Regions from separate parts of the Neobacillus sp. NRS-1170 genome, predicted to be linked through region 1. Evidence: predicted binding sites of a transcription regulator. Region 1 holds the regulator's gene; each other region holds the start of a gene.
The links. The regulator LexA, encoded in region 1, represses DNA repair genes until DNA is damaged. The targets are predictions, from matches to a motif close to CGAACATATGTTCG.
Positions count from the first base shown of each region.

Region 2: a site for LexA is predicted at 1,457-1,470, ahead of ACIFOT_RS13010 (YolD-like family protein). Genes of this name have one in related genera too.
Region 3: a site for LexA is predicted at 5,273-5,286, ahead of recA (recombinase RecA). Genes of this name have one in related genera too.

Region 1 is NZ_JBITPF010000090.1:18,756-26,092, forward strand. Features, by position in the region: gene ACIFOT_RS29860 (aminotransferase class I/II-fold pyridoxal phosphate-dependent enzyme) at 1-310, shown strand, start outside; gene ACIFOT_RS29865 (MerR family transcriptional regulator) at 480-854, shown strand; gene glnA (type I glutamate--ammonia ligase) at 887-2,221, shown strand; gene ACIFOT_RS29875 (DUF4257 domain-containing protein) at 2,606-2,893, opposite strand; gene lexA (transcriptional repressor LexA) at 3,099-3,722, opposite strand; gene yneA (cell division suppressor protein YneA) at 3,882-4,205, shown strand; gene ACIFOT_RS29890 (YneB family resolvase-like protein) at 4,211-4,858, shown strand; gene ACIFOT_RS29895 (DUF896 domain-containing protein) at 4,940-5,170, shown strand; gene tkt (transketolase) at 5,350-7,337, shown strand, end outside.
Region 2 is NZ_JBITPF010000027.1:96,932-104,268, reverse strand. Features, by position in the region: partial or broken gene ltrA (group II intron reverse transcriptase/maturase) at 1-570, shown strand, start outside; gene ACIFOT_RS13015 (hypothetical protein) at 931-1,128, shown strand; gene ACIFOT_RS13010 (YolD-like family protein) at 1,500-1,838, shown strand; gene ACIFOT_RS13005 (hypothetical protein) at 2,135-2,299, opposite strand; gene ACIFOT_RS13000 (helix-turn-helix transcriptional regulator) at 2,349-2,555, opposite strand; gene ACIFOT_RS12995 (FtsK/SpoIIIE domain-containing protein) at 2,839-4,143, shown strand; gene ACIFOT_RS12990 (replication-relaxation family protein) at 4,079-4,672, shown strand; gene ACIFOT_RS12985 (hypothetical protein) at 4,685-5,152, shown strand; gene ACIFOT_RS12980 (hypothetical protein) at 5,192-5,323, shown strand; gene ACIFOT_RS12975 (hypothetical protein) at 5,380-5,562, shown strand; gene ACIFOT_RS12970 (choice-of-anchor L domain-containing protein) at 6,175-7,337, shown strand, end outside.
Region 3 is NZ_JBITPF010000060.1:24,760-32,096, reverse strand. Features, by position in the region: gene yfmH (EF-P 5-aminopentanol modification-associated protein YfmH) at 1-96, shown strand, start outside; gene ymfI (elongation factor P 5-aminopentanone reductase) at 164-886, shown strand; gene ACIFOT_RS23500 (DUF3243 domain-containing protein) at 967-1,218, shown strand; gene ACIFOT_RS23495 (DUF3388 domain-containing protein) at 1,374-2,162, shown strand; gene ACIFOT_RS23490 (helix-turn-helix domain-containing protein) at 2,184-3,074, shown strand; gene pgsA (CDP-diacylglycerol--glycerol-3-phosphate 3-phosphatidyltransferase) at 3,148-3,732, shown strand; gene ACIFOT_RS23480 (competence/damage-inducible protein A) at 3,752-5,002, shown strand; gene recA (recombinase RecA) at 5,395-6,438, shown strand; gene rny (ribonuclease Y) at 6,765-7,337, shown strand, end outside.

The sequences.
Region 1 (7,337 bases):
TTTAATTCAATCAGTCCAATTTGATGATCGCGATAAAATGGTCGCATTTTGCCAGGCTATTCAATTTGCCTCCCCGATTAATTCATACGTTACCGCACATCCAAGCTATATGCCTGGGTATGAAGATGATGTGATTATGGCTGCGGGAACCTTCATCCAAGGGGCAAGCATTGAACTGACAGCAGACGGCCCGATCAGACCGCCGTATGTAGCCTATGTTCAGGGCGGTTTAACCTATGCCCATGTAAAAATGGCCGTATGTTTAGCTATTGATCAATTAATCGAAAAAGGATTAATTGAACTAAAGTAGGAAAATATACAGGAAGGACAGACTTTACATGCCGTCCTTTTTACATAAAAAATCCATGTTAGATTTTCTTACATAAGATTGACATATTATCTGACGTCAAATATAATAACAATATGATAGAAAGTAAGGGAGGAGAAATTTGGTGAGTGGAAAGGAAATTCGCCGTTCCATGCCGCTGTTTCCCATCGGAACTGTCATGCAGCTAACAGAGCTGACTGCAAGACAAATCCGTTATTATGAAGAACACCAATTGATTTCTCCAGCAAGAACTGAGGGGAACAGACGGCTATTTAGCTTAAATGATATTGATAGGCTTTTAGAAGTGAAAGATTTAATTGATCAAGGGGTCAATATGGCAGGAATCAAACAGCTTTTCTTGGTCAAACAAGAACAAGCCAATGTTCTTGAGCAGCATGCCGAAAAGGCAAAGCGTGAGTTAACAGATGATCAATTAAGAAAATTGCTGCGAAACGAATTGATTCATTCAAATAGATTAAATCGTTCCTCACTTCGTCAAGGTGATATGTCACGCTTTTTCCATTAAAATTTTTTATGAAAATTTAGGGGGATTGAAAAATGCCAAAGTATTCAAGAGAAGATATTCAACGTCTTGCAAAAGAAGAAAATGTTAAATTTATTCGTCTGCAATTCACTGACATTTTAGGAACAATTAAAAACGTTGAGATTCCTATTAGTCAATTAGAAAAAGCACTTGATAACAAAATGATGTTCGACGGATCTTCAATCGAAGGATTTGTTCGTATTGAAGAGTCTGATATGTATCTATATCCAGATTTAAGCACATGGGTAGTATTCCCTTGGACAGCTGAAAAAGGAAAAGTTGCCCGTTTAATCTGTGATATCTACACTCCAGAAGGAAAACCTTTTGAAGGTGACCCTCGTAATAACTTAAGAAGAGTGTTAAAGGAAATGGAAGACCTTGGTTTCACAAACTTTAACCTTGGACCTGAGCCAGAATTCTTCTTATTCAAATTAGACCAAAAAGGTGAGCCAACACTAGAATTGAACGACCAAGGCGGTTACTTTGACCTTGCTCCAACAGATTTAGGGGAAAACTGCCGTCGCGATATCGTTCTTGAGCTAGAAGAAATGGGCTTTGAAATTGAAGCTTCCCACCACGAAGTGGCACCTGGTCAGCACGAAATCGACTTCAAATATGCGGATGCTTTAACAGCTTGTGACCAAATTCAAACTTTCAAGCTTGTTGTTAAAACAATCGCTCGTAAGCACGGCTTACACGCAACATTCATGCCAAAACCATTATTCGGTGTAAACGGATCTGGAATGCACTGCAACCTTTCTTTATTCAAAGATGGCAAAAATGCATTCTATGAGCCAACTGGCGATCTTGAAATGAGCGACACTGCACGCCAATTCATCGCAGGTATCCTAAAGCACGCTCCTAACTTTACAGCGGTTACTAACCCAACTGTAAACTCTTATAAGCGTCTAGTTCCTGGCTATGAAGCACCATGTTATGTAGCATGGTCTGCAAGAAACCGTTCACCACTAATCCGTATCCCTGCATCTCGCGGACTAAGCACTCGTGTTGAAGTACGTAGCGTAGACCCAGCTGCTAACCCATACCTTGCTATGGCTGTTCTATTAAAAGCAGGTCTTGACGGAATTAAAAATAACTTAACTCCTCCAGCACCAGTAGACCGCAACATTTATGTAATGAGCAGGGAAGAAAGACTAGAAGAAGGCATCATCGATCTGCCTGCAACTCTAGCTCAAGCTTTAGACCAATTAAAATCAGACGAAGTGATTGTAGCTGGTCTTGGCGAGCACATCTTAGAACACTTTGTAGAAGCAAAAGAGATCGAATGGGATATGTTCCGTACCGTCGTTCACCAATGGGAACGCGATCAGTATATGTCAATGTATTAAGATTGGAAAGTCTTGCCGCTTTTATAGCGTCAAGACTTTTTTATTTGATGAAAAAGATAACTTCGTTCGGGAAGTGAGTTTCATTTACTGTGGAAGCACAGATTCTTGGATTTTGGTCAATGAACAGCCATTTCATTTACCCTGGAAGCTCTATTTCATTCACTTTGGGCAATGAAAGGCTCTTTCATTTATCGAAGAGACACATTTTCATGTAAGTCGGTCAATGAACTACTAAATCATTTACCCTCGATGCATTTTTTCCCGCATTGTGGTCAATCAACCGTCGAAACAAAAAAACAAGATCATTCCTTAAACAAAAAAACAAGATCATTCCTTAAACAAAAAAACAGCATCCATAATCCAGATGCTGGTTTGTACCAAATTTTATTTCTCATCACTGTTCTGTTTGATCAATTTAAAACCCGAGAGTGCTGCATCACCAGCAATCCCGGCAACTAGCGAAAAAATAATATTCTCAACATAGGAATTTGGAGCTGTATACAAAACAAGAAGAAGGGCTGCAACTGCACCTAGAAGCATTTCTTCTAGAAAACCGAGATAAAGGAACTTTTTTGTTTTCCGAGGCATAATAATTTTGCCATGCTTACGAACATGTCCAATAATCCCAACCGTCCCACCAATCACTAACGAGAAAATAATGTCAATGAACACTTCTTTCTCACTCTCCTTAAGCCTGAATTTTTTGGACCTAAGGTAAATCTTGGTGTATTACCATTATACTAAACTTGGAAACTCTTGAGCATGGGAAAAAATACTGAATTTTCCAAATACAAGAATCATTTAAATTATTTATCAAAAATTTTCCCAATATCAGTATTGATAAAACAAGAGCCGGCAAATGAAAGCCGACTCTTTATTAATGAATATGTCTATATACTCCGATAACTTTTCCAAGAATAGAAACATTTCGTAAAATGATAGGATCCATGGTTGAATTTTCTGGCTGCAAACGGATGAAATCTTTTTCTTTAAAAAATCTCTTACACGTTGCTTCATCATCTTCTGTCATCGCGACAACAATATCCCCATTATTCGCTGTTTGCTGCTGTTTTACGATTACATAGTCCCCATCAAGAATTCCAGCCTCTATCATACTTTCACCCATGATTTCTAGCATAAATACGTGTTCATCAGCAGGCGCAAGCCTTTCAGGAAGTGGAAAATATTCTTCTACGTTTTCAATAGCAGTAATAGGTAATCCCGCTGTTACCTTACCAACCACTGGAACATTGACAACATTGTTTCTTGGGATATGAGCAAGTTCATCTACTTCCAAAATTTCGATTGCTCTTGGTTTTGTTGGATCCCGTCTAATAAGACCTTTACTTTCTAATCTAGCTAAATGGCCATGTACAGTGGAGCTGGATGCAAGTCCAACCGCTTCGCCAATTTCGCGTACGGATGGAGGATAGCCCTTGCTCTTAACCTCACCTTTTATGAAATCCAGGATATCCTGCTGCCGTTTTGATATTTTTACCATGATAAAATGCACCTCGCCTGGTTAATGTTGTCTTAATTATATCATGTTCGCTCATTTTATACAAACATAAGTTCGAATAAGTGGTTGACAACAAACAAACGTTCGAATTATAATGAAACTATCAAAAGCGAACGTATATTCTATTAAGAGGTGTTTATCATGAAAAAGATTTGGAACCAATACTCATTTGTTATTATTCTAATGTTTATAAGCTGTTCATTTGCCTTAATTTTATCTATTCAGTCAAATGCCAATGAAAAAGATAAATTTATAAAAGTAACTGTTTCTGAAGGGGATTCACTCTGGGAGCTATCCAATCAATATGCCGGCCAGCATTCCCTATCCAATAAAGAGTTTGTCAGCTGGGTGAAGAAGCACAATATAAATGTGGGTGATCAAATTTTCCCTGGCGATAAAATCATGATCCCAGTTAGCAATGAAGCTCTAGATACAACACAATTTGCAAGTGCCATTGAGGAATAAATGGTATGAATGCAATCATATACTGCCGGGTTAGCACAAATAAGGAAACGCAGGAAACCTCTTTACAGCGTCAGGAAGAAGAACTAATTCAACTTGCAAAACAGCATCATTTTGAAATTGATTCAATTATTAAAGAACAGGCAAGCGGATATGACTTTGAAAGAGATGGTATCCTTCATGTTTTGGAACGGATAAAGGATAAAAAAGTACAAGCCCTTCTAATTCAAGATGAAACACGTCTTGGAAGGGGAAACGCCAAAATTGCACTCTTGCACTGTATCTTAAAAGAGGGAATTAAACTTTATAGCATTTCTCATAATGGTGAATTACAGCTTTCAGAGTCGGATTCAATGGTATTGAAAATTGTTAGTATGGTGGAAGAGTACCAACGAAAGCTCCATAATGTAAAAATTAAGCGTGGAATGAGACGGGCTGTCGAACAGGGCTATAACCCCCAAAAAAATTTAAAAAACCTTGGAGAAGCTTCAGGCCGAGAAAAAATCGAAGTTCCAGTTGAGGAAATTGTGAGATTAAGAAAGAACAATTTAACCTTCCATGAAATAGCCGCTGTTTTAAGAGGATTTGGGTATAATATTTCCAAAGCGACCGTTCATCGTAGATACCAGGAATATATGGAATCACAAGATGAGTAGACCTTTTGCCTTGTCAGAAGGTCTTTTTTTTAGTAAAATCAGTTGCTACGTACACAGTTTTTTATGAAAGTTGGTGTTTAAATGCTGTCCAAAGAGAAAATGGCAAGAATCAATGAACTTGCGAGGAAAGCGAAAACAACCGGATTAACGGAATTAGAAGCAAAAGAGCAATCTAAACTAAGAAGTGAGTATCTAGCAACTTTTCGTTCCAACATGCTTGAAACATTAACCAATACAAAGTTCGTTGATCCATTAGGAAACGATGTCACACCAGAAAAACTTAAAGATAGAAAGAAAAATAATCTTCATTAATTCAAGGAATACTATTTTTTGTATTCCTTTTTTATATGCACAAACCATCGTTGTGTCAAAATGAGAAACGAAACGAAAATTAATTTCAATTATTAAGTTTATTGGTTGAATTAATTTCGGTAGCAATATAATATTAAGAATGTATCTAGTATTCAAGTGATGAAGAAAGGATGTAATTCATGTTTAATACTATTGATGATTTATCCGTTACTTCCATTCGTACTCTTTCCATAGATGCGATTGAGAAAGCAAATTCAGGTCATCCGGGAATGCCGATGGGTGCTGCACCTATGACCTATACATTGTGGACTCGCTTCATGAACCATAATCCGAAGAATCCACATTGGTTTAACCGCGATCGTTTTGTATTATCTGCAGGCCACGGTTCTGCGTTGTTATACAGCATGCTTCATTTATCTGGTTACAACTTATCTATGGAAGATTTAAAGCAATTCCGTCAATGGGGAAGTAAAACTCCTGGACACCCAGAATACGGCCACACTGAAGGTGTTGAAGCAACCACTGGACCGCTTGGTCAAGGTATTGCAATGGCAGTCGGAATGGCAATGGCAGAACGTCACGTAGCAAGCGTTTATAATAAAGATAATTTTGAACTTGTGAACCATTTTACATACAGCATCTGTGGTGACGGAGATTTAATGGAAGGTGTTTCTGCTGAAGCTGCTTCCCTTGCAGGTCACTTGAAATTAGGACGCTTAGTTGTACTTTATGATTCAAATGATATTTCACTTGATGGAGACTTAGATAAGTCCTTCTCAGAAAGCGTAAAAGAGCGTTTCTTATCATATGGCTGGCAGTATGTCCGTGTAGAAGATGGCAACAATCTTGAAGAAATTGCAAATGCGCTAGAAGAAGCTAGAAGTGACCTTGACCGTCCAACTATGATTGAAGTTAGAACTGTTATCGGTTATGGTTCTCCAAACCGTGCCGGAACATCTGGCGTTCATGGATCACCACTAGGTGCTGACGAGTTAAAATTAACTAAGGAAGCATACAAGTGGACATTCGAAGAAGATTTCCATGTGCCACAGGAAGTATACGATAACTTCCAAAAGCTAATTGTGGAAACAGGTGAGAAAAAGGAAAAAGAATGGAATGACCTTTTCGCACAATATAAGAATGAATATCCAGAATTGGCTAATCAACTTGAGCAAGCATTAAATCAAGAACTTCCTGAAGGCTGGGACAAGGACATTCCAGTATACAGTGAAGGCAAATCCCTTGCAAGCCGAGCTTCCTCTGGTGAAGTTTTAAATGCAATTGCCAAAAACCTGCCTACTTTTATTGGTGGTTCTGCTGACCTTGCGGGTTCCAATAAAACAATGATCAAGGGAACAAAAGATTATATGCCAGGTTCATATGAAGGCCGTAATTTCTGGTTTGGCGTTCGTGAATTTGCCATGGGTGCTGCTATGAATGGTATTGCTCTTCATGGCGGAGTTCAAGTATTTGGTGGAACATTCTTTGTATTCTCTGATTACCTTCGTCCTGCCATTCGTCTTGCGTCATTAATGGGCTTGCCTGTCACATATGTATTTACTCATGACAGTATTGCGGTTGGGGAAGATGGACCAACACACGAGCCAATCGAACAACTTGCTGCTCTTCGTGCTATGCCAGGCTTGTCAATCATTCGTCCTGCAGATGGAAATGAAACTGCTGCAGCTTGGAAGTTGGCTGTTGAATCTAAAAACACTCCAACAGCACTTGTTTTAACACGTCAAGATCTACCGACATTAAAGGGTACAGACACTAACGCATACGAGGGCGTGTCAAAAGGTGCTTATGTAGTTTCTCCTTCAGAAAGAGAAACTCCAGAAGCATTATTACTTGCTACTGGATCTGAAGTAAGCCTTGCGGTTGAAGCGCAAAAAACTTTAGCAGGCGAAGGTGTTCACGTTTCTGTAGTAAGCATGCCATCATGGGATCGTTTTGAAAAGCAATCCCAAGAATATAAGAACTCTGTACTTCCTAAGAATGTCAAGAAACGTCTTGGAATTGAAGTAGGTGCTTCCTTCGGCTGGCACAAATACACTGGTGATGAAGGCGATGTATTAGCTATCGACAAGTTCGGAGCATCCGCACCAGGTGAAAAGATTATGGAAGAATACGGCTTCACAGTAAGCAATGTAGTTGCCCGCGTGAA
Region 2 (7,337 bases), on a different contig from region 1:
TATAATCGTTTAAAGATTTTTAGAACAGATGCGAATTTTCATGAGATGACAACAACTCTACAAAAAAGGTACAAAGGTTATAAATCGAAACTATACAAAATACAAAGTATGGTATTTGTGCCCATATATGCCCAGAAGCATAAAACAAACTTATGCTTTTCGCAGGAATCATGTAATTATACTGCCGAAGGTAGAGATAAAATCCACAAAAGTCTAAAGGCTGTTAACAAAAGGGTTTTATTTTCAATTATGAAAAACTATATTCCAAATCGGTCAATCGAATACAATGACAATCGAATAAGTAAGTTTATTGCTCAATATGGGAAATGTGCGGTAACAGGAGTGGAGCTTGGCGTCAGTGATTGGCACTGCCATCATAAGAATCCGTATCATCTATCAAAAGATGATACATTTTCAAATTTAGTGATACTCCATGAAACAGTTCATCGACTAGTCCATCTTAAGGACAGTGAAAAGATTAAGAAGTTATTCAAAGTCATGAAACTCAACAATAAGCAAAAAGAAAAGCTAAACAAACTTCGATTAAAATGTAAAAATGAAGCCATATGATTGCGGAATAAAGTAGCATCAATCTAAACAATACATAGAATTGAATGAATTGGATTAGTTGGAACGCCGTATGCGGTGAAAGTCGCACGTACTGGTGTGAACAGGGGGAAAAGGTGGCGATAATTTCAAAGCTTTACCTATCTGTATGAAGAAGCTCCGAGGTTTAATTATGAAGTAGCTCAGTTCATATCGCACTGGACTATTAACAAAAAGCACCGAATTTTGCGGTGCAATTTCATATGCATTTTACTTTACATTTTTGGGTGTAATTCACATTTTGCGATAGGTAATGGAACCCGTTAGAACATGGGCGCTCTTTTTTTGTTACAATATGAATAAAATGATAGGAATGATCAGTGGATGACGAAATGGATTAAAGAACATAGTACTTGGAAACTGGACAATGGCAAAGAGTATGTTCGAATCACTTGCCGTTTATATGGCCGGTATAATCTCCAATTTTACAACTCACTCAACACCATCAATTTGGAAAAAGAATACACCACTTCTGACTTAGCAAAAGCTCTGCGTAAAGGCAGGGAATGGTTAGGTTTATAAGTCTCCTAATACGCCAAATAACCAGCACGAAAAGTATTCCGCCATGAATGATAATACTGGTAAAACTGAAAAAGCCACGGAAGATTAAACGATAACCATTGCGTCACCTTAACTGGTGGCGTTTTTATGTACGAAAAAAGAAAAAGCGCCATAAGACGCTCTTGTAAATGCTTACTTTAATCATTGGATATTAATATATTATGAGGGTTGTCTTATAAAGACATGGACAAACATGGAGCTTATATAAAAAACCACCCTTGAATTAAAAGGATGGTTTCATATGGAGGATTCCTAATATTGTTTCTTATATACCTTTATGTATACATATAGAACATAAGTTCGTGTATAATATTAAGAAAGGAGGCGATTATATGGTGATACGCGACCGCGGGATGATGAAATGGCAAGCAGCATTTCAATTGCCAGAATTAGCGAAGACTCAGAAGGATTTTTGGCGTGATACTGAGCGGCAAAGGAAGCCAATCATTGACGAGCATGAAGCAGAAGAGTTCGACTTACGCATTATTTACGCTAAGGATTACGGTCATTCTGTAAAACTTACTGTATGGAATGACGGATTTACACATAACATTAATGGCCGAGTTCATTATGTGGAACCTAATAGGCATGAGCTTCTCATTGAAGTGAAGCCTGGTGAATTCGAGCGGGTTGCATTCGAAAGTGTTGTCGGAGTAAAGGTAGTGGACTAAACGAATATTAAGAATAACGTCAGCCTTAGATGAGGTTGGCGTATTTTTATTTAACTAGACACCGAATTCGCTTCCGTTATAGAGGCAGATTAGTTTGCCGCGAAAGATTCAATTCAAGGTGAAACTATCATAATCATTAATTCGGCTTTGGAGAAATATCAACTGCGACTGTATGTATTAAAGATTCCATGCTTATTACCGGCAATACCGTTGCTAGTTTTCCAAATTTATGCCAGCAATACGAATAGTAATACCGTTATTACTGGCTTAATCCATTAAGATAGTAAATTAATATCTCATACCTTCACATCGTATTCATCAATATATTCCACTACTTTCATTATTAGGCTGATTGCGTATTCTTTATCTGATAAGTTATCGGCAATCAGCTCGCCAGCTAAATCGAGCAGTTGAACCTTAATGCGCGCTATTGTTAGTTTTGCTGCAAGTAAATCGTTCAAGGTACCACCTCCTAATATTTTGAAACTATTCTAGTACTTGGCCCTTCGCTTAATTGTGTGGGTTTTTTTTGCGTTCATATAGATCATCTACCTTTACTTCTAATAAATCAGCTAATTTAAATGCTTTTTCTATTGTAGGAAACGAACGGCCACTTATCCAATTTGAAATCTGGTTAGGTGTTACTTCCAATTGTTTTGCTATATATTTTTTTCTGTATCCCTTTTCTTCAATCCAAAAACCTATTTTACTTTTCATATCGAACACCTCAATATAGATATTCGCTTGTTGTGTACAAATTCCTTGTAAAAATAATTTGTATTTTTATTTAAAAAAAATTTACAGTACAGGCATAGCGGACAACCTCAACGTAATACCTTTTAACATACCCGATTAATATCTCCTTTGCTAGCTTGGTCGGGAATATTCAAAATACACATTTATTAATGATTTAAGGCGTTATTTTTTTTATGCCGATTCCAAGGGATAACTTACTATGTAAGTTCCAATGATGTGGCGTTGGAAGGAGGAGGATTCAAATATGATTTTCGAAGTGGTCTCGACAACAATTTTTGGAGCAATTTCTTTGAAAGCTTATTTATCAAAAAACCGGGCAGGGAACGATTCAAAAAAACTCAATAAGATTTTTACTTTGAGCGGACTAAATGTAAAAGACGGTAATCGGACCCTAACCACTCAATTGTTGAAAAAGAAAAATTTTGAGTGGGGCACAGAATATCGTTACCGCATCCCATTAGGTAGAAGTTTTGAAGATTACCAGGCAAAGCAAAAAGTCATAGAAGCTGGCGTTAACACTCGTTCAGTAAAGATTGAGCTTAAGGACCTTAGAGGGCTGACATTAGACCGAAACATCATCAACAGTATCAAAGGTCTTTACACAAAGAAACTAACCGACAGGAAGGAAATAGAGCTTTCTTACGATGGAGTGTTATTCATCCGAGTTTACAATGATCCATTGCCGGAAAAAGTTGAATTTGTTGAAGGGAAAGGCTGGACCGTTGTTTTTGGAGCGACAAGGGATAGAAACAAATTGATTTTCCATGACTTTGAAAAGGTTCCTCATTTATGCCTTGGTGGTGCGACACGTTACGGCAAATCAAATCTCATTAACTGCATTATCAATTCACTCCTTAGACAGCAGCCAGACAACGTGAGACTACACCTAATCGACCTAAAAGGCGGTGTTGAACTATGCGACTATGAAAAAATCAAACAGACAGAATCAATCGCCTACGAGCCAGAGGAAGCCTTGGAAACACTTGAAAATGCATATAACATCATGAGAGAAAAGCAAGAAATTTTAAGGAAAGCCGGCAAGAAAAAGGTAGAGGATGCCGGAATCACTGAACGCCATTTCGTCATCATTGATGAAGTCGGAGAATTAAATCCTGATGAAGCGGTCAGCAAGGAAGAGAAGCTGTATAAACACCAATGTCAAAAATATATGAGCCAGATCGCACGCTTAGGAGCTGGATTAGGGTTTAGACTTATTTTGGCGACTCAATATCCTACTGGTGACGTTATCCCACGTCAATGCAAACAAAATATTGATGCTAAGCTTTGCTTTAGAGTACAATCCGGTACAGCTTCCAGAGTCGTATTAGATAGTGATGGTGCAGAGAATCTTCCAGAAATCAAAGGCAGAGCTATCTATCAAATGGCCGATAAACGAATCATTATTCAAACCCCACATATTACACAGGACATTATCCAAGAAACCATTACTCCAATCATCATTCCGACTAAAGGAGGAAAACCCCTTGAAAAGATTGAGCGAGAGACAAGAAAGAATGTTGTTAAGTTTGAAGAAACTGGATTTTCTTAATCGGGATCAAATAAGCACTATTCACAGGCTAGGGACAAAACGAAACACTAATCGCATCCTCAAAGAACTTTCTCCTTTCCTATCATCATTCCGAGAAGAAAATTCCACCATTTATTTTTTGAATAAAGATGGCCGGGAATATGTTAATTCCAAAAAAGAACGCAAAAAGAATAAATTCGTCAATCATGTCCTTATGAGAAACGATTTCTATATTTTCGCAGGGTATCCTCATGAATGGAAAAATGAAATGAAAATTCGTGATGATAAATTTACTGTGGTATGTGATGCCTGGTTTAAATCGAATGGAAAATATCACTTTTTAGAGGTCGACTCACTTCAAAAAATGAAGGCAAACAGAGCGAAGATTACGCAGTACAAAGGGTTATTTGAAAATGGAGCGATTACAGAGCATTTGGGATATTTCCCTCTTTTGATTTGGCTTACGACTTCGGAATTTAGGAAAAGGCAGCTTATAGAATTATGTGAAGGATTGCCTAGTAGGGTTTACACCATTAACGACATTCGATAAGGAGTGATCCACATGAAGAAGATTAAGTTCAATGATTTCATGTCTGGTGAGTATAAAGCGAAGGAGAAAGAAGCCAAAAAGAAAAGGAGGGGCATGACGATAAGACTTGCAAGTTCTGCCATTCTTCCTATAGCTACTTTTGGCTCTGTTGGCACTCTTGGATTCATTGCAACCACGACTAAAGTTTTCGCTAATCCAAACGCTCCTGTCATTGTGGCAGTACCAGCAACAGCCGGAGAATGGATGGGAGAGCATTCATTATCAGCGCTCGCTCATGTTCTGGACCCGGTAGTTGATATATTAGTTGCATTAAGTTTCCCGATTGCTTCTGTCATTATCGTGGGCTCCTGTTTTCAATTCATGTTTAATCGGGCCGATAAAGGATGGCAAATGATTCAGAATGCAGGGTTAGGCTATGTATTAATCCAGGTATCCCCTCTTATCTTAAACGTGCTGAAACAGGTAGGAAATGCAGTTTAAGATGAGGGTATATATAAATAAATTTAAGGAGGAAAAAGGATGGGTGTAAAAATCAAAATCGATGGTGTGAAATATAGGCTGTGCCAAAATTGCGGGGTTTATCACAAAACATCAAAAGGAAAGAAAAACAAAAGAAAAGTAGTTTGTGTTAAAAATGTTGTCGTTAAGTAACAAGCTTATTCCAAACGGCTCTGCAAATATTTTTAGAAAAGAGGGAGGCGACCAAGATGGCACTACGCAAGAGAAACCCTTTAAAATTAAGTAATAAAGACTACCTTAACAGCCGCGATTCATACAGTATGACTTACGAAGAATGGCTGAAGAAAAACGAATGGGAAGACACCGACAATTGCGATCAATGCGGAACCTATAAAGGATCAGCGTATATTTGTCCAGAATGTAGATTATAAAGGAAAACTCACGAAGGAATATCCTTTGCTCGTTATAAGCAGCTAGAGAATGAAATTGTTCCTGCTAGAACTTCAACAGGTACCTGGGTAACGAACCCGATAATAACAATAGATTGAATTGCATTGTTTTGTTGCCCAGGAGAAACCCTTTGTAGAGAGTTGGTGGGAAATGGCTTATCTGGCCGATATGTCACTCTTTCCTGTCAAACGTGCCGGAAGTTAAAGAAGCATCGAGAAGTGGAACTAAATCTTACCAGTGTACGAAATGTAAGAGGCATGTAGATTTGCGGTAAGTTGTTGTGATATTAATCTGTTCGCGTCTTTCCATTTGGAGGGGCGCTTATTTTTTTACTCCACGCTATCCATTCAGTTGTTTTCGAAATATTGAACATTAAATAATACACTAACCCAATGTTTCAGTACCTAGATTTATTTCAATAATTATTCTAATAAAATTAATATTTTACAAGTTTTGAGAGACAGGCTTTATCTTGTCCCGTTTGTAGCAGTCAACAAGTTTGTCGAAAAAAAGTTGATATAATTATTTTTAATTTCTATATACTCATTATCGGGAACAAAACGTTCCAAATAATGAACATCGGAGGGGTGCACTTGTTTAAACGTAAGTGGTTAGCAGGATTAGGTGTATTAGGTTTAAGTCTTAGTATTTTAAGTCCAGCTTTTGCTGAGGATAGAGCTGGGGATATTATTACTAAGAATCAGAAGGTTGCATTCGCATCAGCAACTTCAACAGGGCTATCAACGACAAGCCTTTCCCCTAGTCTAACGCCAGAACAACTGGTTCAAAATCTGCTCGGTGGAGGAGTGACTGTCCAAAATGTAAGTTTTAATGGAGCTGCTACTGCGACAGGTACTTTTACCGGCGGTGATGGAATCATCGGGTTTAACGACGGGATTATTTTAAGTTCTGGAAACATCTCGAATGTGATTGGCCCAAATAATTTTGACGGGATTACTGCAGATAATGGCACTCCAGGCGATACTGATCTCAATTCTCTTATTCCCGGATACAGTACCCAAGATGCGACAGTCCTGGAATTTGACTTTATTCCAAACAATGATATTATCTCTTTCGAATATGTGTTTTCTTCAGATGAATATAACGAGTACGTTAATAGTGTTTATAATGATGTATTTGGTTTCTTCATTAACGGTGTAAATGCAGCGCTGATCCCGGGCACGACAATACCTGTATCCATTAACAATGTCAATGGCGGGTCACATTCTGAATTCTACCTCAATAATGATTTAACTGATGGCGGCGGTTCAATCAATACAGAAATGGATGGATTGACTAAAGTGCTGTTTGTGGAGGTACCAGTGAATAAAGGTGTAGTTAATCACATTAAAATGGCCATAGCTGATGCGGGAGATAGAATTTTGGATTCCAATGTATTTATTAAAGCTGGAAGTTTCAAGGATGAACCAATATCCAATCTTCCGCCAGTTATCGGAGCTGACAACTCTGATGTTGTGGTTAATGAAGGGCAAACAGCAATTAATACCGGTACTTGGTCTGATGCAGATGCTGATGATACAGTCAATTTAAGTGCAGCACCGGGATCTGTAACATCAAATTCAAACGGTACTTGGAATTGGTCTTTTAATACAACTGACGATCTAAATCAACCGGTAACAATCACAGCCGATGATGGTACTGTCAGTACATCTGCTTCCTTTAATTTGATTGTGAACAATGTGGCTCCAAAAGTAGATCCGATATCGGTTCCTCTTGACCCGGTACCTGTTAACAC
Region 3 (7,337 bases), on a different contig from region 1:
AAAATAACCTTGAAAGATGTACAATCACTGGCATCAGAGGTTATTTCAGAAGAACGTTTTTCAGTATGTCAAGTAATTCCTAAAAACAAGAAATAGAAAAGCGGAGGCGCCGCAAAAGCTGGCGCTTTTTCGCTTTGTCAATTATTTAGAGAGAGTGACGAGAATGAAAAAATATGCATTGATAACGGGGGCGAGTGGTGGAATCGGTCAAGCGGTTGCTTATAATCTGGCAGCAAAAGGATACAACCTATACTTGCATTACAATCAGAATGAAGCCTCAATTAAAGCACTATTAGACAAGATTGTTCCATTTGGCGGTGAATACATGCCAATTAGTGCTGACCTTTCTGCACCAGATGGTTATAAACTAATTTGCCCGCACATCTTTTCGCTGGACGCGATGATCCATTGCGGCGGAAACAGTCAATACGGCCTCCTTGTCGATTTGGAACATAGGGATGCAGAAGCCTTATTAAATGTTCATATTCTCAATCCTTTAATGCTGAGCAAAGAACTCCTCCCCAAACTTTTGAGTAAAGGGTCAGGCAGTATTATTGTCATTACTTCTATCTGGGGTCAAACAGGTGCTGCCTGTGAGGTAGCCTATTCAACAGCCAAAGGCGCTCAGATTGGTTTTGTAAAGGCACTTAGTAAGGAAGTAGCCTTAAATGGCATTCGTGTTAATGCCATTGCCCCTGGAGCCATAAATACGCCAATGATGGAAGGATTTTCACAGGATGAGATAAAAGGGATTGAATATGAAATTCCAATGGGTAGACTTGGGCAGCCTGAGGAAATTGCTAAAAGTGTAGCCTTTTTGCTTTCAGAAGAATCAAGTTATATTACTGGCCAAGTCCTTGCCGTTAATGGCGGTTGGTATACATAAAAGTTCAAAAGTTTCTATGTATAGTTCATGCCTCCCCTTCACAAAATAACCGTGTACCATTTTAAAGGAGGTAATTTACTATGTCAGTTTTAGATAACTGGAAACAGTGGGAAGACTTTCTTGCTAATCGTCTCCATCATGCACAAAATGAGGGAATGAGTGAGGGGGCAATTAGCAAACTTGCTCTTCAGATTGGTGATTATTTAGCAAACCAAGTCGAGCCAAAAAATGAGCAAGAAAGAATTCTATCAGACCTCTGGTCAGTTGCTGACCCAGAAGAGCAGCAGGCAATTGCCAATATGATGGTTAAACTTATTAAGAATAATGGATAATCATTAAAAAGAGAGGAGGCAGCTCCTCTCTTTTTATTTCAGAGATATATTCCACGTTTTTTCTTTCATCTTGCATCAAAATCATTTATGATAAGGTTTAGATAAAAAGATATATGAAAAATTTGTCGAAACTTCTTTAGGGGGTAAGCAGTTTTATGAAGAAAGAATGGTATTTAGAATATGAGATTCAAAAAAATAGGCCTGGACTTTTAGGCGACATTTCATCCCTCTTAGGAATGCTTTCTATTAATATTGTAACCATCAACGGAGTTGATGAAGGCAGACGGGGTCTTTTGATTTTAGCAAAAGATGACGATCAAATTAAACGACTTGAGTCAATTTTAAATACAATGGACACAATAAAATTAATAAAACTAAGAGAACCAAAACTGCGTGATCGTCTGGCTGTTAGACATGGCCGATATATTCAGAGAGACGCAGATGATAAAAAAACATTCCGCTTTGTAAGGGATGAGCTTGGATTATTAGTTGATTTTATGGCAGAATTATTTAAGCAGGAGGGGCATAAGCTGATAGGTATTCGTGGAATGCCTCGTGTAGGAAAAACGGAATCAATTGTTGCCTCTAGTGTTTGTGCCAATAAGAGGTGGTTATTCGTCTCTTCTACCCTCTTAAAACAAACGATTCGGAACCAACTTATTGAGGATGAGTACAATGCTGACAACCTATTCATCTTGGATGGAATTGTTTCCACACGCCGTGCCAATGAACGACATTGGCAGCTCGTTCGTGAGATTATGCGATTGCCTTCTGTTAAAGTAATAGAACACCCTGATATCTTTGTCCAAAACTCCGAGTACACCCTCGATGATTTTGACTATATTATCGAGCTGAGGAATAATGTTGATGAAGAGATTACATATGAGGTAGTGGACCAAAATAATTTATTCTCCGGATCTGATTTTGGAGATTTTGATTTTTAAAAATTGGAAGGTGTTAATAAAGTGACTGAACTAGGGAATCGACTAAAAGAAGCCCGAATAGAAAAAGGATTTAGCTTAGATGATTTACAAACGATGACAAAAATTCAAAAGCGCTATTTAATCGGCATTGAAGAAGGCAACTATTCAAGTATGCCTGGGAATTTTTATGTCCGTGCCTTCATTAAGCAGTATGCAGAAGCACTAAACCTAAATCCTGATGAAATTTTTGAAACATATAAAAGTGAAATTCCGGCAAGCTTAAATGATGAATTACCTCAACTCTCAAGGGTCAAAACCCATAAAGCGATTTCGGAGGGGAATTCAAAAATCTTTGATATCCTTCCGAAAGTATTAATTGGTGTTTTTGTCATTGGCGTTGCTGGTCTATTATATTATTTTCTTTATAATCATGCGGGTAAGAATTCCAATGAATCGTTAAGCAAGGATAACGAACAAGTTAAATTCGTTAAATCAGAGAATCTCGAAAAAGCAAAAGCAAATGAGCTTGAGAAGAAAGATTCTGAAAAAGCGAAGGAACCTAAAAAAGAAGAAGAGAAGCCGCCAGTTGTTGAAGCACCTAAGCAAGAATTAGCGGTCGTTCAAAGCAGTGGAAGGAATTCTACCTATTCTTTGAAAAATGCAGACAAGTTTATCGTGAAATTGGTAGCTACTGGTAAATCTTGGGTTGGTGTTAAAAATAGTACGGGAAAAATGGTCAATCAATGGACTCTTGATAAAGATAAGCTACCAAGCCAAACAGTAGATTTGACAACAGAAAGCAATGCTGTAATTCGGGTAGGGAACGCTGCAGGCGTTGAAATCTATGTGAATGACCAAAAACTCGAGTACGCTATCGCACCGACGCAAAATGTACAGAACATTAAGATTCAATATGTTCCCAAAACCCAATAGTCATCTAGTGATGACTATTTTTGGCATGCATAATAGTTAGTTGTTGCGTTTTCTTATATAGGAGGATACACAAATGAATTTACCTAATAAAATTACGGTTTCAAGAATATTGCTTATTCCATTGTTCTTGATTATCATGCTTGTCCCTTTTGATTGGGGTGACATGACCTTTCTTGGAGCAGACATGCCTGTAACTCATTTTGTCGGAGCGTTGATTTTTATCATTGCGTCGACAACCGACTGGATTGATGGGTATTATGCCCGTAAATTGAACCTTGTCACAAATATGGGGAAATTTCTTGATCCGCTTGCTGATAAATTACTTGTTTCAGCTGCACTTATCGTTCTCGTTGAGCTTAATGATATTTATGCACCATCATGGATTGTCATCATTATTATCAGCAGGGAATTCGCTGTAACCGGTCTCCGCCTCTTGCTTGCAGGAGAAGGGGAAGTAGTGGCAGCGAATATGCTTGGAAAAATTAAAACCTGGACACAGATTATCGCGATTTCTTCGCTTTTATTACATAATATTATTTTTGCTATGATTCCATTTCGTTTTGATATCGTTGCGTTATGGGTTGCGATGATTTTTACGATTTGGTCTGGCTGGGACTATTTTGCTAAAAATAGTCATGTTTTAAAAAATTCTAAATAGACTTTGGGGGCGATTCATGATGAATGCTGAGATTATCGCTGTTGGTTCGGAGCTGTTGCTCGGTCAAATTGTAAATACGAACGCGCGCTTTTTGTCTCAGCAATTAGCTGGGCTCGGTGTTGATGTTTTTTTTCACACGGTTGTTGGCGATAATTCGGACAGGCTTAAGAACGCGATTGAAATTGCCGAAAAGCGTTCGCAAATCATCATTTTTACTGGCGGTCTCGGACCGACAAAGGATGATTTGACGAAGGAAACGATTGCCCGCCATCTAGGCAAAGAGCTTGTAATGGATGAAGCGGCTTTAACTTCGATTGAGGATTATTTCAAAAGGACAAACCGTGTGATGACGGATAACAACCGAAAGCAAGCTCTTGTATTAGCAGGTTCAGATATTCTTCCGAATGATCATGGCATGGCGCCTGGAATGGTACTCGAGCAGGATGCCCATATTTATATGCTTCTGCCAGGTCCTCCAAAGGAAATGGAGCCGATGTTCCTTCATTATGGAAGGAAAGCATTTTCTCCTGAAGGCGACACCAATGAGAGGATTGTTTCGCGAGTTTTGCGGTTTTTCGGTATTGGGGAAGCGGCTTTGGAAACGGAGATATTGGATTTAATAGACGCTCAAAGCAATCCTACCATTGCTCCACTTGCCGGAGATGGTGAGGTTACCTTAAGGCTTACAGCCAAGCATACGGATGAAACTGTTGCAGGAACGATGCTTGATGAGGTGGAAAGTAAGATAAATCAGCGCGTTGGTGAGTTTTTATATGGCTATGACAATACTTCTCTTTTGAATGAATTGACGAAAATTTTAAAAGAAAAGAAGTTAACGATTACGGCTGCTGAGAGTTTAACTGGCGGGATGTTTCAAAAAGAAATTACCTCGGTTTCAGGCGCGAGCTCTGTTTTTAACGGAGGAGTTGTCTGTTATTCAAATGAGGTAAAACAACGGGTTTTGAGGGTCTCTGCTGAGACGCTAGATAAGTTTGGCTCCGTAAGTGAGCAATGTGCTTCGGAGTTGGCGGAAAACGCAGCTTCGATTTTTGGCACTGATATTGGGATTAGTTTTACCGGTGTGGCGGGTCCTGATGAATTAGAGGGTAAACCGGTAGGCACGGTTTACATTGGGATTGCGTTCAAGGGGATGCCGACAGCTGTTGAAAAGCTTGTGCTTGCTGGCACCCGGGAAGCTAACAGGGTTCGTGCTGTTAAGTATGGATGCTATTATTTAATAAAGATGTTGAAAGAATCACAGAATGCTTAATAAGGTTCTGTGATTTTTTTATGGGTTATGTAGGAGTTTCATTGCCCATCTGAGTGGAAAAAGCGGTCGTACGGTAAATGAAATGTCGCTTCATTGCCCGAGAACGATGAAAAAGTGGTCAAACGGTAAATGAAACGGTTTATGCATACTTTTAAATCAGTTTTCAGTTAACTTCATGAAAAGTAGTTTTCTCTGCAAAATCATCTTGAAAAACAGTTTATTATGGGGATATTTGTCTGTCTTAACAGTATAAATAGTTTAGAAAAAAGTCGAATGAATGTTCGATTTTTTACTCGACAAATATCCTAAAAGAGGTTATATTATTAATAGGTTTTATTTGATAGATTTAGGCAATAAGCTTGTGTTTATATAGATAAGGGAGGAAATGATTCGTGAGTGATCGTAAAGCGGCCTTAGAAATGGCGCTAAAACAAATCGAAAAGCAATTTGGTAAAGGCTCAATAATGAAAATGGGTGAGCAAACAGAAACAAAAATTTCAACTGTTCCATCTGGATCATTAGCACTTGACACAGCACTTGGAGTAGGTGGATATCCAAGAGGACGTATTATCGAAATTTACGGGCCAGAGAGCTCAGGTAAAACAACCGTAGCCCTTCATGCCATCGCTGAAGTCCAGGCAAAAGGCGGACAAGCAGCGTTTATCGATGCTGAACATGCCCTAGACCCAGCGTATGCCCAAAAATTAGGCGTCAACATTGATGAACTATTATTATCCCAGCCAGACACTGGTGAACAAGCACTAGAAATCGCTGAAGCACTAGTACGAAGCGGAGCAATCGATATTATTGTTATTGACTCTGTAGCTGCTCTAGTACCTAAAGCGGAAATCGAAGGTGAAATGGGAGACTCACACGTTGGATTGCAAGCTCGTTTGATGTCTCAAGCACTTCGTAAACTTTCAGGTGCAATCAATAAATCAAAAACAATCGCTGTCTTTATCAACCAGATTCGTGAAAAAGTCGGCGTTATGTTCGGGAACCCTGAAACAACTCCTGGGGGCCGCGCCCTCAAGTTCTATTCCACCATCCGTCTAGAAGTACGCCGTGCTGAAACACTAAAGCAAGGCAATGACATGGTCGGAAACAAAACAAAAATTAAAGTCGTAAAGAACAAAGTTGCCCCTCCATTCCGTACAGCAGAAGTCGATATTATGTATGGAGAAGGAATTTCAAAAGAAGGCGAAATCATCGATTTAGGTTCCGAATTAGATATCGTTTCTAAGAGCGGTTCTTGGTATTCTTATAACGATGAAAGACTAGGCCAAGGTCGTGAAAATGCAAAGCTTTACCTAAAAGAAAACCCTAGTGTCCGCCTTGAAATTCAACAAAAAATCCGTGATCACTATGGCTTAGATGGTGATAAAACAGTGACTGAAACTGATGATGACGAGCAATTTGAGTTACTAGATAAATAAAAAGAAGAGCAAAGCCCAAGAAAAAGGGTTTTGCTTTTTTAAAACAATTTGCATAAATATACACAAAAAGGTATAAACATTCACTTGGAACCAAGTAATAAAAATGAAGAAGTGATGGTGAATTCGAAATATTTCAAAAAGCTATTTGGACAAAACCTTGACAATGTATATTCCCACAATTACAATTAACATGTATATTTTACATTTTTGGAAATATTACAATGCGAAAAGCCGTAGTGCTTGCTGTATGTTGAGTCTAAACAATGTACATGCCGACACTTAAAAAAAAAATCAAACAAAAGTTCATAGCAAGAGGAGGTGTAACGATGGAACCAATTACTATCATCTCCATTTTGCTTGGCCTTATCGTCGGTGCCGTTGTTGGCTATTTTATTCGTAGATCCATTGCTGAAGCAAAAATAGCGGGGGCAAAGAATGCTGCAGAGCAGATTCTTGAAGATGCGAAACGTGATGCTGATTCATTAAAAAAGGAAGCCCTGTTAGAGGCAAAGGATGAAATTCACAAGCTTCGAACTGAAGCGGAACGTGAGGTTCGTGAACGAAGAAATGAACTGCAAAAACAAGAAAACCGTTTACTGCAAAGAGAAGAGAATTTAGATCGAAAGGATGAAGCGTTAAATAAGCGTGAAATTCTATTAGAAAAGAAGGATGATTCTCTAAACCAAAGACAACAGCATATTGAAGAGATGGAAAGCAAAGTGGACGAGTTGGTACGAACACAACAAACAGAACTTGAACGAATTTCGAGCTTAACTCGTGAGGAAGCTAAGTCGATCATAATAGACCGCATGGAACAGGAACTTACTGTAGAAACCGCGGTTATGATCAAGGAAAGCGAAAATCGTGCAAAAGAGGAAGCTGATAAAAAAGCGAAGGAA